3 regions of the Cupriavidus sp. FW305-26 genome follow, and region 2 is predicted to be linked to each of the others. Evidence: predicted binding sites of a transcription regulator. Region 2 holds the regulator's gene; each other region holds the start of a gene.
The links. Region 2 encodes LexA, which represses DNA repair genes until DNA is damaged. Its sites were predicted from a motif close to ACTGTATNNNNATACAGT; they were not measured.

Region 1 (3,270 bases), on a different contig from region 2:
AGCAGGCCGTCCGCCAGTGGCCCGCCATAGTGGGTACAGGTCGCACCGATGGCAAACAGTTCATCAGCCCGACGCACAAGCAAGACCGGTTTGCCGCCAACCTGGCCTGTGACCGTGCCGCCGTCAGCAAGGTCAGCCAGCGGCACGCCTTGGGTGAGATCGGGCTTATCCGTGGAGGAAGAGCTTTTGGTCATGGCGTCTCTCCTTGCCGGTCATGGCACAGGGCCATTATCGACCTCGAGGCCGCCAAATGAAAGGCGCATGCAGCGTAACAAACTGCGCGACGGCACGGATATTATTCACGCATGGCCAGCCTCCTTTCCTGACGAAGGGTCATCCGGATGAATACCCCATGAACAGACCCGCCCGCTTCGCTATCGGCAAGCGCATCGCACCCACACGCTTTCTGCTGTGCGGCGCCATATTGATCGTTGCGACCTTTGCCGCGGGTGCGCTCGGCGCAGAGCCACGCATCGCCCTGCTGATCGGCTTCGATCTCGCGGCCCTTGTCTTCCTTGGCGCCGCGCTGCCGCTGTTGCGCGCCGATGCTGCGGCCATGCGGCGCACGGCGGAACACAACGATGCCAACCGCACAGCGCTGCTCACGATCACCGTGCTGCTCTCGATGGTGATCCTGGTCGCAATCGGCACGCTGATCGCGCGCCCCGAGACACCGCACTGGGCCGACATCGCGCTGATCGTCGCCACGCTTATCCTTTCCTGGCTTTTTGCCAACACCGTTTTCACGCTGCACTATGCGCATCTCTACTACCTCCAGACCGCCACCGGCGACCAGGGCGGGCTGCAGGTGCCGGGCGTGCAGCACCCCAGCTATTGGGACTTCCTCTATTTCAGCTTCACGCTGGGCATGACTTTTCAGACTTCTGACGTGACCATCGCCGGCGCACACATGCGCAGGGTGGTCCTGGGCCACTGCGTGGCCGCGTTCCTTTTCAACATGGGGATTCTGGCGTTCACCGTGAACGCCCTGGGTGGCTTGTAGCCAACTTGGCCTTTCGCCCGAAGTGTTCCTGGACAAACTCCTTGCATCCCTCTGGATACTGTATATATTTACAGTACCTGTATGGATGAACAGTAGGAGTCCCGTCCATGGAACACCTGATCCGTGTGCAAAACGACTATGACCGCCAGGTGCTTGCCTGGCTGCGCGGTCGCATCGGCGATGCCGCGCTACAGACCGCGGCGCTGCGCCTGGGCGGCCAGCGCAAGCCTTATCTGTCAACGATCTGCCGCAGCCTGGGCATCCGCCCGCCCAGCCGGCGCCAGTTCGCGGCCGAGGCGGCGCGCATGCACCGCGCGGTGGGCGATACCTACCTGGCCCGTATCCGCGAAATCCTTGGCCAGTCACCTGCCGAAGCTGCGCTGCGCCAGTAAGCAGTAGCCGATCACCGGCCATGCCGGCGCCACCAAGCTCGCGCCGGCCGTATCATGAAGCCCCGTTGCCGTCACACGGCACGGGGCTTTTTTCATCCCTAGCCAAGGCCGATATGAGCGAGCACCGCATCCCTACCGCCGCCCTGCACCAGTGGGTGGCCGATCTCTGGCTTGCCGCGGGCAGCAGCGCGCAAGAGGCGCGCCTGACGGCCGACCACCTGGTCGGCGCCAACCTGAGCGGGCATGACTCGCACGGCGTCGGCATGATCCCGCGCTATGTGCTGGCCTGGCAGGCCGACGAGCTGCAGCTGAACCAGCAGGTCAGCGTGCTGCACGATGCCGGCAGCATGCTGAGCCTGGACGGCAACCGCGGCATGGGCCAGGCGGTGACGGCGCAGGCCATGAACATGGCCATCGGCCGCGCGCGCGAGCATGGCGTCTGCGTGATGGGCCTGCGGCAGTCGCACCACCTGGGGCGCGTGGGCCACTGGGCCGAGCAGGCCACCGCCGCCGGCATGATCTCGATCCATTTCGTCAACGTGCTGTCCAAGCCCATCGTGGCGCCGCACGGCGGCTACGACGCGCGCTACGGCACCAACCCGTTCACCATCGGCGTGCCGGTGGCGGGCGAGCCGCCGCTGGTGCTGGACTTCGCCACCAGCGCGATTGCGCTGGGCAAGGTGCGTGTGGCCCACAACAAGGGCGTGCCGGTGGCGCCCGGCTGCCTGCTGGACGCGCATGGCGAGCCCAGCGCCGATCCTGCCGTGATGTACCCCGCCGACGGCGCGCCGCAAGGCGCGCTGCGGCCCTTTGGCGAACACAAGGGCCATGTGCTGGCCGTGATGTGCGAGTTGCTGGGTGCCGCGGTCACCGGCGGCCACACCATCCGCCCCGAAACGCTGCGGCATGAGCACGCGGTCTGGAACAACATGCTGGCGATCGTGTTCGATCCCGCGCGCCTGGGCAACAGCACGTCTTTCGGGCATGAGGTGGCGGCGTTCGCCGACTGGATGAAGGCCTCGCGGGTGCAGCCGGGGCAGGATGGCATCCGCCTGCCGGGCGAGCCCGAACGGGCCTGGCGCGCCGCCCGCGCCACTCATATGCCGGTCGACGCCGGCACGCTGGCGCAGCTGGACGACGCCGCGGCGCGGGTGGCGGCCGCGCGCGCCGGCGCGCAGCCTGCGCCGGGGCCGCTGTCTGCGCTGGCGTGCGACTGACTATCATCAGAGATGAACCCGGCGTCGTGCGCGACGCACGGCCGGCCTGGCGCCTGACCACTACCGGACACTGACATGAGCAAGATCGGCTTTATCGGACTTGGCGTGATGGGCAAGCCCATGGTGCAGCACCTTGTCGACGGCGGGCATACCGTGTTCGCCCATACGCGCAGCGGCGTGCCGCAGGACCTTCAGGATGCCGGCGTGAAAGCCTGCGCCAGCGCCGAGGAGGTGGCGAAGCAGTCGGAAACCATCATCCTGATGCTGCCTGACACGCCCGACGTGGAGCGGGTGCTGTTTGGCGAGAAGGGGGTCGCTGACGGCCTTGCCGACACGGCAGGCGGCATTACCGTGATCGACATGAGCTCGATCTCGCCGATCGCCACGCGCGAGTTCGCGCGCTGCATCGAAGCGCTCGGGGTCGACTATATCGATGCGCCGGTCTCCGGCGGCGAGGTCGGGGCCAAGGCGGGCACGCTGTCGATCATGGCCGGCGGCAAGCAGGAAGTATTCGACCGCGTGCTGCCGATCCTGCAGCTGATGGGCAAGAACATCACGCGCGTGGGCGAGGCCGGCGACGGCCAGGTGGCCAAGGTGGCCAACCAGGTGATCGTGGCGCTGACCATCGAGGCGGTCTGCGAAGCGCTGGTGCTGGCCG
Region 2 (3,270 bases):
TGCTCCGCCATGCAAAAATCATGCAAAAAAGCCGCGTACAAGGCGGGCTACGGAAAGTTTGCGCCGGTGGTGGTCGGGTATGTCTCGGGGGTTGCTGCAGGCAAGGGGCGCCGTTTGCGGGCCAAAAATTGAGGTGGCGCATGGGGCTCGCACGGGTTACAATTTTTCCCACGGCACCCGTAGAAGCCGCATGAATGCTTGTGAAAAATTGAGCGTTCATGGGAAAAAAACGAGGCCGAAAGCGTTGATTCCAAAGGGGAAAATGGCGATTGATGCGGGGATTGAGATTCCTGTCGTCGTGGGTTCGAGTCCCATCAGCCACCCCAAAGCATTTCCCAGAACGGCGCCTCGCGAGGGCGCCGTTCTGCATTTCCCGGGGGCGGTATGTCTGTTCGAGCGGCAGCGGTTGGCGTAGCGATGGCAGCCATGGTGGCAGGGTGTGCCACCGGCACTTCTGAAAAGGACATTCGCGCGCGTGCGCCGATGCGCTTGTTCACGCCCGCCAAGATGGGTGAGGTTGCGAAATGCCTGCGCAACAATCTGGGCGATGACGCCGCGGTCGTCAACTATCCGGCGAAGAGCCAGACCGAGATCCGCATCGGCCAGACCACGTCTGGCGGTGAATACCAATACGCCTATCTGATTTCGCTGACGGCGAAGCCGGATGGTACGGCGCTGGAGCTGCGCAAGAGCGATACGTGGTTCCCGCAGCTGACGCCGACGGAGCTGGAAGCCGAAGCCAAGGCGTGTGCGCCGCGTAGCTGAGGGCGGCGCCCGCAGCTGCTAGGAGACAGCCGGCAGATTTCAGGCGGCCAGCTTTTCGGCGGTTTCGAGTTCAAGCATGCGGCAGATCGCCGCCATGCTGCCGACCATGGTGCGGCGCTGCGTACCCTGGTAGACGCGTACGCCCTTGCTCTGGCGGAACGGCACGGGCTTGACCGGGCGACGGGCGGCGACTTGGTGGATTTGCGGCATGGTGGCACCTCTTTTAGGCAAAGCGGGGTCAACACCCGGCAAGCCGGGCGGCGTCTGCAAAGCAATGGAAGCGGGTGGGCCCGCGCAGGCGGTTGGCCTGCGGTGCCCGGCTAGAAGCCGGAAGATCGGATCAGCCCGACGGCGATGCCTTCCAGCGAGAACTCCTCACCAGGCTCCACGATGATGTTGGTGAAGTCCGGGTTTTCTGCGATCAGTTCGATATGGCCACCGCGCCGCTGCAGGCGCTTGACGGTCACGTCATCACCCAGGCGCGCCACCACGATCTTGCCGTTGGCGGCTTCGCTGGCGCGGCGCACGGCCAGCAGGTCGCCGTCGAGGATGCCGGCATCGCGCATGCTCAGGCCGCGCACTCGCAGCAGGTAATCGGGGCGTTCGTCGAAGACCGAGGCGTCGACCTGGTACTGGCGGTCGATATGCTCGGCGGCGAGTATCGGGCTGCCGGCAGCAACGCGGCCCACCAGCGGCAGCGTCAGCTGCATCACGCCGGCCATCGGCAACGAAAACTGGTCGGGCATTTCCGAATCGCTGCGTGCCACCTTCAGGCGGATGCCGCGTGAAGCGCCCGGGGTCAGTTCGATCACGCCCTTGCGTGCCAGCGCCCTCAGGTGTTCTTCCGCGGCATTGGGCGAGGAGAAGCCAAACTCTGCGGCGATTTCGGCGCGCGTGGGCGGAAAGCCGGTGCGGCGGATCGTGTTGCGGATCAGATCGAAAATCTGCTGCTGCCGGGGTGTCAGGGTCGCCATGGGATCGCCGTTCCGTGCGGGGTCGCGGGGTTTCGGGTAAGAGGATCGGTCGATCCTTTATCCTGCATCCGTCTGACCGGGCACTGTATGTTTAAACAGTATGCTGTGATTTTATACAGTATCGGCCTGAGCGCAAGCAGAATTTTTGGGGCGTGTCTCATGGACGGAATGCGGATCACCGGCGAGAGCCGCGGCGAGGCGGGGCGCGCCCGTTACAATCGCCATTCCTGCCTTTCCACTTTCTTTGCACGCTCCATGACCCAATTGCCTCGCATCGTCGTACTGGCCACCGGCGGCACCATTGCTGGCGCGGCCGGAAACTCTGCCAGCAGCGCACGCTACCAGGCGGCGACCGTGCCGGTGTCGTCGTTGCTGGCAGCGGTGCCCGCGCTGCAGTCGGCGGCTCGCATCGAGGCCGAGCAGGTGGCCCAGGTCGACAGCAAGGACATGACCTTCACGCTCTGGCAAACGCTGGCGGCGCGGGTTGAGCACTGGTCCGCGCAGCCCGACGTGGCTGGCATCGTGATCACCCACGGCACCGATACGCTGGAAGAAACTGCGATGGCGCTGCACCTGACGCAATCGTGTCCGGTGCCCGTGGTGATGACAGCGGCAATGCGGCCGTCGACGTCGCTGTCGGCCGATGGGCCGCTGAACCTGCTGGATGCGGTGCGCGTGGCCGCTCATCCCGATGCGCGCGGCAAGGGTGTGCTGGTGGTGCTGAACCAGCAGATCCACGCTGCGCGGGATGTGGCCAAGGCCCACACGTCGGCGGTGGACGCCTTTGTCTCGGCCTGCGGGCCGCTGGGTTTCGTGCAGGACGACTACGTGCGCTTCGCCCGCGCGCCACGCGCGGCCTGGGTGATCGGGCCGATGCCGGCGGCGTGGCCGATGGTGGAGATCGTGGCGAGCTACGCGCAGCCGGGCAGGGTGGCAGTGGATGCGCTGGTCCGCGCGGGTATAGCCGGGCTGGTGGTGGCTGCCGCCGGCAATGGCTCGGTGCATGAGGTGCTGGCCGGGGCGCTGGCCGATGCCGCTGCCGCGGGGGTGGCCGTGGTGCGCAGTTCCCGCACCGGGGCCGGCCATGTGGCGATTCCGCCCCAGCTCAGCCCGACGGATGGAGCTTTTGTTTCCGCAACGGACCTCAATCCCTATAAGGCGCGCGTGCTGCTGGCCCTGGCGCTGGCAGCCGACTCAGGCCTGGCGCGGGATCCGGCAAGGCTGCAGGCCGTGTTTGCCAACGCCTGATTTGCCTGTGTAATCAGCGGCTTGCGCACTTGCTGCCATGCGCGCTATAATGTAAGGCTATTCAACCTTGCCACACCGGACTCGTGACGCCCGGGTGGCTAATCCAAAAGGAGCGTCAATGCGTCATTACGAAATCGTCTTCATCGTCCATCCGGACCAGAGCGAACAAGTGCCGGCCATGATCGAGCGCTACAAGCAGCTCGTGACCTCGCAGAACGGCAACGTTCACCGCGTGGAAGACTGGGGCCGTCGCCAGATGGCTTACATGATCCAGAAGCTGGCC
Region 3 (3,270 bases), on a different contig from region 2:
CACCTGCCCCCGGCCACCGACCTGGCCGCCCACGGCACCGAGGCCGCTCGCCGCGGCGAGCCGCTGGTGGTACTGGTGTCGATGCCGGGCTGCAGCTATTGCGATGCCGTGCGCAGCAACTACCTGGGCCCGCAGGCCGCCGCCGGCGAGATTGCCGTGCGCGAGCTCGACATGACCGCCGACACCCCGCTGCGCGACGCCGACGGCAGCCTGACCACCGCGCGCGCGTGGGCCCGGGCGCACCAGGTGCGGGTGGCGCCCACGGTGCTGTTCCTGGACCGCCAGGGCCGCGCCGCCGCCGGCCCGCTGCGCGGCATGCAGCCGGATTTCTACGGCGCCTACCTGGAACAGGCGCTGGACCAGGCACGCGCCGCCGTCCGGCGCTGAATCGATCGGGACGCTTGCGGCGGATTGCCGCAGCCCGGCCCCGCGCAGCGCGCGAACGCCTGCGGCATTAGAATGTCCCATTGCTGACCGAACCTGCCTGACCCGGATTCCATGACCACTGCTGCCCCTGCCACCAAATCCTCCCGCAAGCCCTGGCCCATCGTCGCGGCCGTGGTCGTGCTCGCGCTGCTGGGCTGGTTCGGCTACCGCGCGCTGGCGCCGGCCAATACGGCCCCGGCGGCCACCTTCACGCTGCTGTCGGGCGAGAAGGTCAGCACCGCCGACCTCAAGGGCAAGGTCTACATGATCAACTTCTGGGCCACCAGCTGCGCCACCTGCGTCAAGGAAATGCCTGACATGGTCCGCACCTATGAGCAGTTCAAGGGCAAGGGGCTGGAATTCGTCGCCGTGGCGATGAACTACGATCCGCCCATGTATGTGATGAACTACGCCAGGACGCGCGGCCTGCCGTTCAAGGTGGCGATGGATTCCGACGGCGCCGCGGCCAGGGCCTTCGGCAATGTGCAGCTGACGCCGACCACCTTCGTGGTCGACAAGGACGGCCGCATCCTGAAGCGCTATGTGGGCGAGCCCGAGTGGGATGCGCTGCACAAGCTGCTGGATGGCGCGCTGGCAAAGTCCGCGTAACGCTCCCGGCGGCAACCGCAGCGAAAAGGTGCTCATCGAGCACCTTTTTTTGTTTTTACGCATGATCGCCAGGGCAGCAGGTTGCGCGACATCCCTGTATGGATATACAGTTGGCGCCAGCCTTTTTCTGAGTTTTCCGAGCCTTCCCCGAGCCCCGCCTGTGACTTTGGACCTAGCCCCCGCCGCCGACCTCGCTGCCCCTGGAGCCGATGATGTCCCCGCCTACCTGTCCCGACTCAACCCGGAGCAGCGCGCCGCGGTGGAACACGGCAGCGACGCGCCGCTGCTGATCATCGCCGGCGCCGGCTCGGGCAAGACCAATACGCTGGCGCACCGGGTCGCGCACCTGGTGCTGGCCGGCGCCGATCCGCGCCGCATCCTGCTGCTGACGTTCTCGCGCCGCGCCGCGGCGGAGATGGGACGGCGCGTCGAGCGCATCGTCGACCAGGCGCTCGGCACCCAGACCGGCGCGGGGCGCGCGGCGCTGCAGTGGTCCGGCACCTTCCACGCCATCGGCGCGCGCCTGCTGCGCGAATACGCCGAGACCCTGGGCCTGTCGCCCGCCTTCACCATCAGCGACCGCGGCGATGCCGCCGACCTGATGCACGTGGTGCGCCACGACCTGGGCCTGTCGGAAACCGCCAGCCGCTTCCCGAAGAAGGAAACCTGCCTGGCGATCTACTCGCGCGTGGTCAACACCCAGGCGCCGCTGGAAGACGTGCTCAAGCAGCAGTTCCCGCGCTACGCGATGTGGGCGGATGCGCTGCGCACCCTGTTCGCCGGCTATGTCGAGGCCAAGCAGAAGCAGCATGTGCTGGACTATGACGACCTGCTGCTGTACTGGGCGCAGGCCATGGCCGAGCCCACCATCGCGCAGGACATGGGCGCGCGCTTCGACCACGTGCTGGTCGACGAATACCAGGACACCAATGCGCTGCAGGCGTCGATCCTGCTGGCCATGCGGCCGGACGGCCGCGGCCTGACCGTGGTGGGAGACGACGCGCAGTCGATCTACGCCTTCCGCGGCGCCACCGTGCGCAATATCCTGGACTTCCCGGCGCAGTTCACGCCGGCCGCGCAGCAGGTCACGCTGTCGCAGAACTACCGCTCGACGCAGCCGATCCTGCAGGCCGCCAACGCCGTGATCGGGCTGGCGGCCGAGCGCTATACCAAGGACCTGTGGTCCGAGCGCGCCTCGGCCGAAAAGCCCGGCGTGATCGTGGTCAACGATGAGGCCGACCAGGCCCGCTACGTGGTCGAGCAGGTGCTGGCGCGGCGCGAGGCCGGCCTGACGCTGATGGCACAGGCGGTGCTGTTCCGCGCCGCCGACCACAGCGCGCAGGTAGAGATCGAGCTGGCCCGGCGCAATATCCCGTTCGTGAAGTTCGGCGGGCTGAAATTCCTGGAATCGACCCACGTCAAGGACGCGCTGGCGGTGGTGCGCTGGCTGGAGAACCCGCGCGACCGCATGGCGGGCTTCCGCACGCTGCAGCTGCTGCCCGGCATCGGCCCCAAGACCGCGGCGCGCGTGCTCGATGCGCTGGCGCTGGCCACCGAGCCCTTGTTCGCGCTGGAGCAATTCGAGCCGCCGCCGGCCGCAGCGCCCGCCTGGGCCGACCTGCTGGCGCTGGCGCGCGCGCTGATGGCGCCCACCTCGCCGTGGCCGTCGGAGTTCGAGCAAGTGCTGGCCTGGTACGCGCCGCACCTGGAGCGCCTGCACGACGATGCCGCCGCGCGCCAGGCCGACCTGCAGCAGCTGGAGCGCATCGCCGCCACCTACGGCGCGCGCGAGCGCTTCCTGACCGAACTGACGCTGGACCCGCCCAGCGCCTCCAGCGACGAATCCGGCGTGCCCTCGCGCGACGAGGACTACCTGATCCTGTCGACCATCCACTCGGCCAAGGGCCAGGAATGGAAGGCGGTGTACGTGCTCAATGCGGTCGACGGCTGCATGCCGAGCGACCTGGCGACCGGCACCACCGAAGAGATCGAGGAAGAACGGCGGCTGCTCTATGTGGCAATGACGCGGGCCAGGGACCACCTGGACATCGTGGTGCCGCAGCGCTTCTACGTGCACCAGCAGGTGGGCTTCGGCGACCGGCATGTGTATGCGTCGCGCACGCGCTTCCTGCCCAACCGCGTGATGCCCAACTTCTACAGCCGCTCGTGGCCACCCCCGCCGATGCCGGGCGAAGGGCCGGCCAGACCCGCGCTGGCGCCGGTGGACCTGGCCAG

Region 1: a site for LexA is predicted at 1,061-1,078, ahead of AC3WQZ_RS21230 (CppA family protein). Genes of this name have one in related genera too.
Region 3: a site for LexA is predicted at 1,129-1,146, ahead of AC3WQZ_RS34475 (ATP-dependent helicase). Genes of this name have one in related genera too.

What each region holds. Positions count from the first base shown of each region.
Region 1 covers NZ_JBYTAH010000041.1:12,062-15,331, forward strand. The annotation lists gene AC3WQZ_RS21220 (FAD-dependent oxidoreductase) at 1-194, opposite strand, end outside; gene AC3WQZ_RS21225 (DUF1345 domain-containing protein) at 251-1,003, shown strand; gene AC3WQZ_RS21230 (CppA family protein) at 1,111-1,395, shown strand; gene AC3WQZ_RS21235 (malate/lactate/ureidoglycolate dehydrogenase) at 1,509-2,612, shown strand; gene AC3WQZ_RS21240 (2-hydroxy-3-oxopropionate reductase) at 2,688-3,270, shown strand, end outside.
Region 2 covers NZ_JBYTAH010000025.1:70,351-73,620, forward strand. The annotation lists gene AC3WQZ_RS15850 (hypothetical protein) at 418-765, shown strand; gene AC3WQZ_RS15855 (hypothetical protein) at 805-975, opposite strand; gene lexA (transcriptional repressor LexA) at 1,086-1,739, opposite strand; gene AC3WQZ_RS15865 (asparaginase) at 1,995-2,987, shown strand; gene rpsF (30S ribosomal protein S6) at 3,106-3,270, shown strand, end outside.
Region 3 covers NZ_JBYTAH010000121.1:2-3,271, forward strand. The annotation lists partial or broken gene AC3WQZ_RS34465 (SoxW family protein) at 1-387, shown strand, start outside; gene AC3WQZ_RS34470 (TlpA disulfide reductase family protein) at 499-1,035, shown strand; gene AC3WQZ_RS34475 (ATP-dependent helicase) at 1,196-3,270, shown strand, end outside.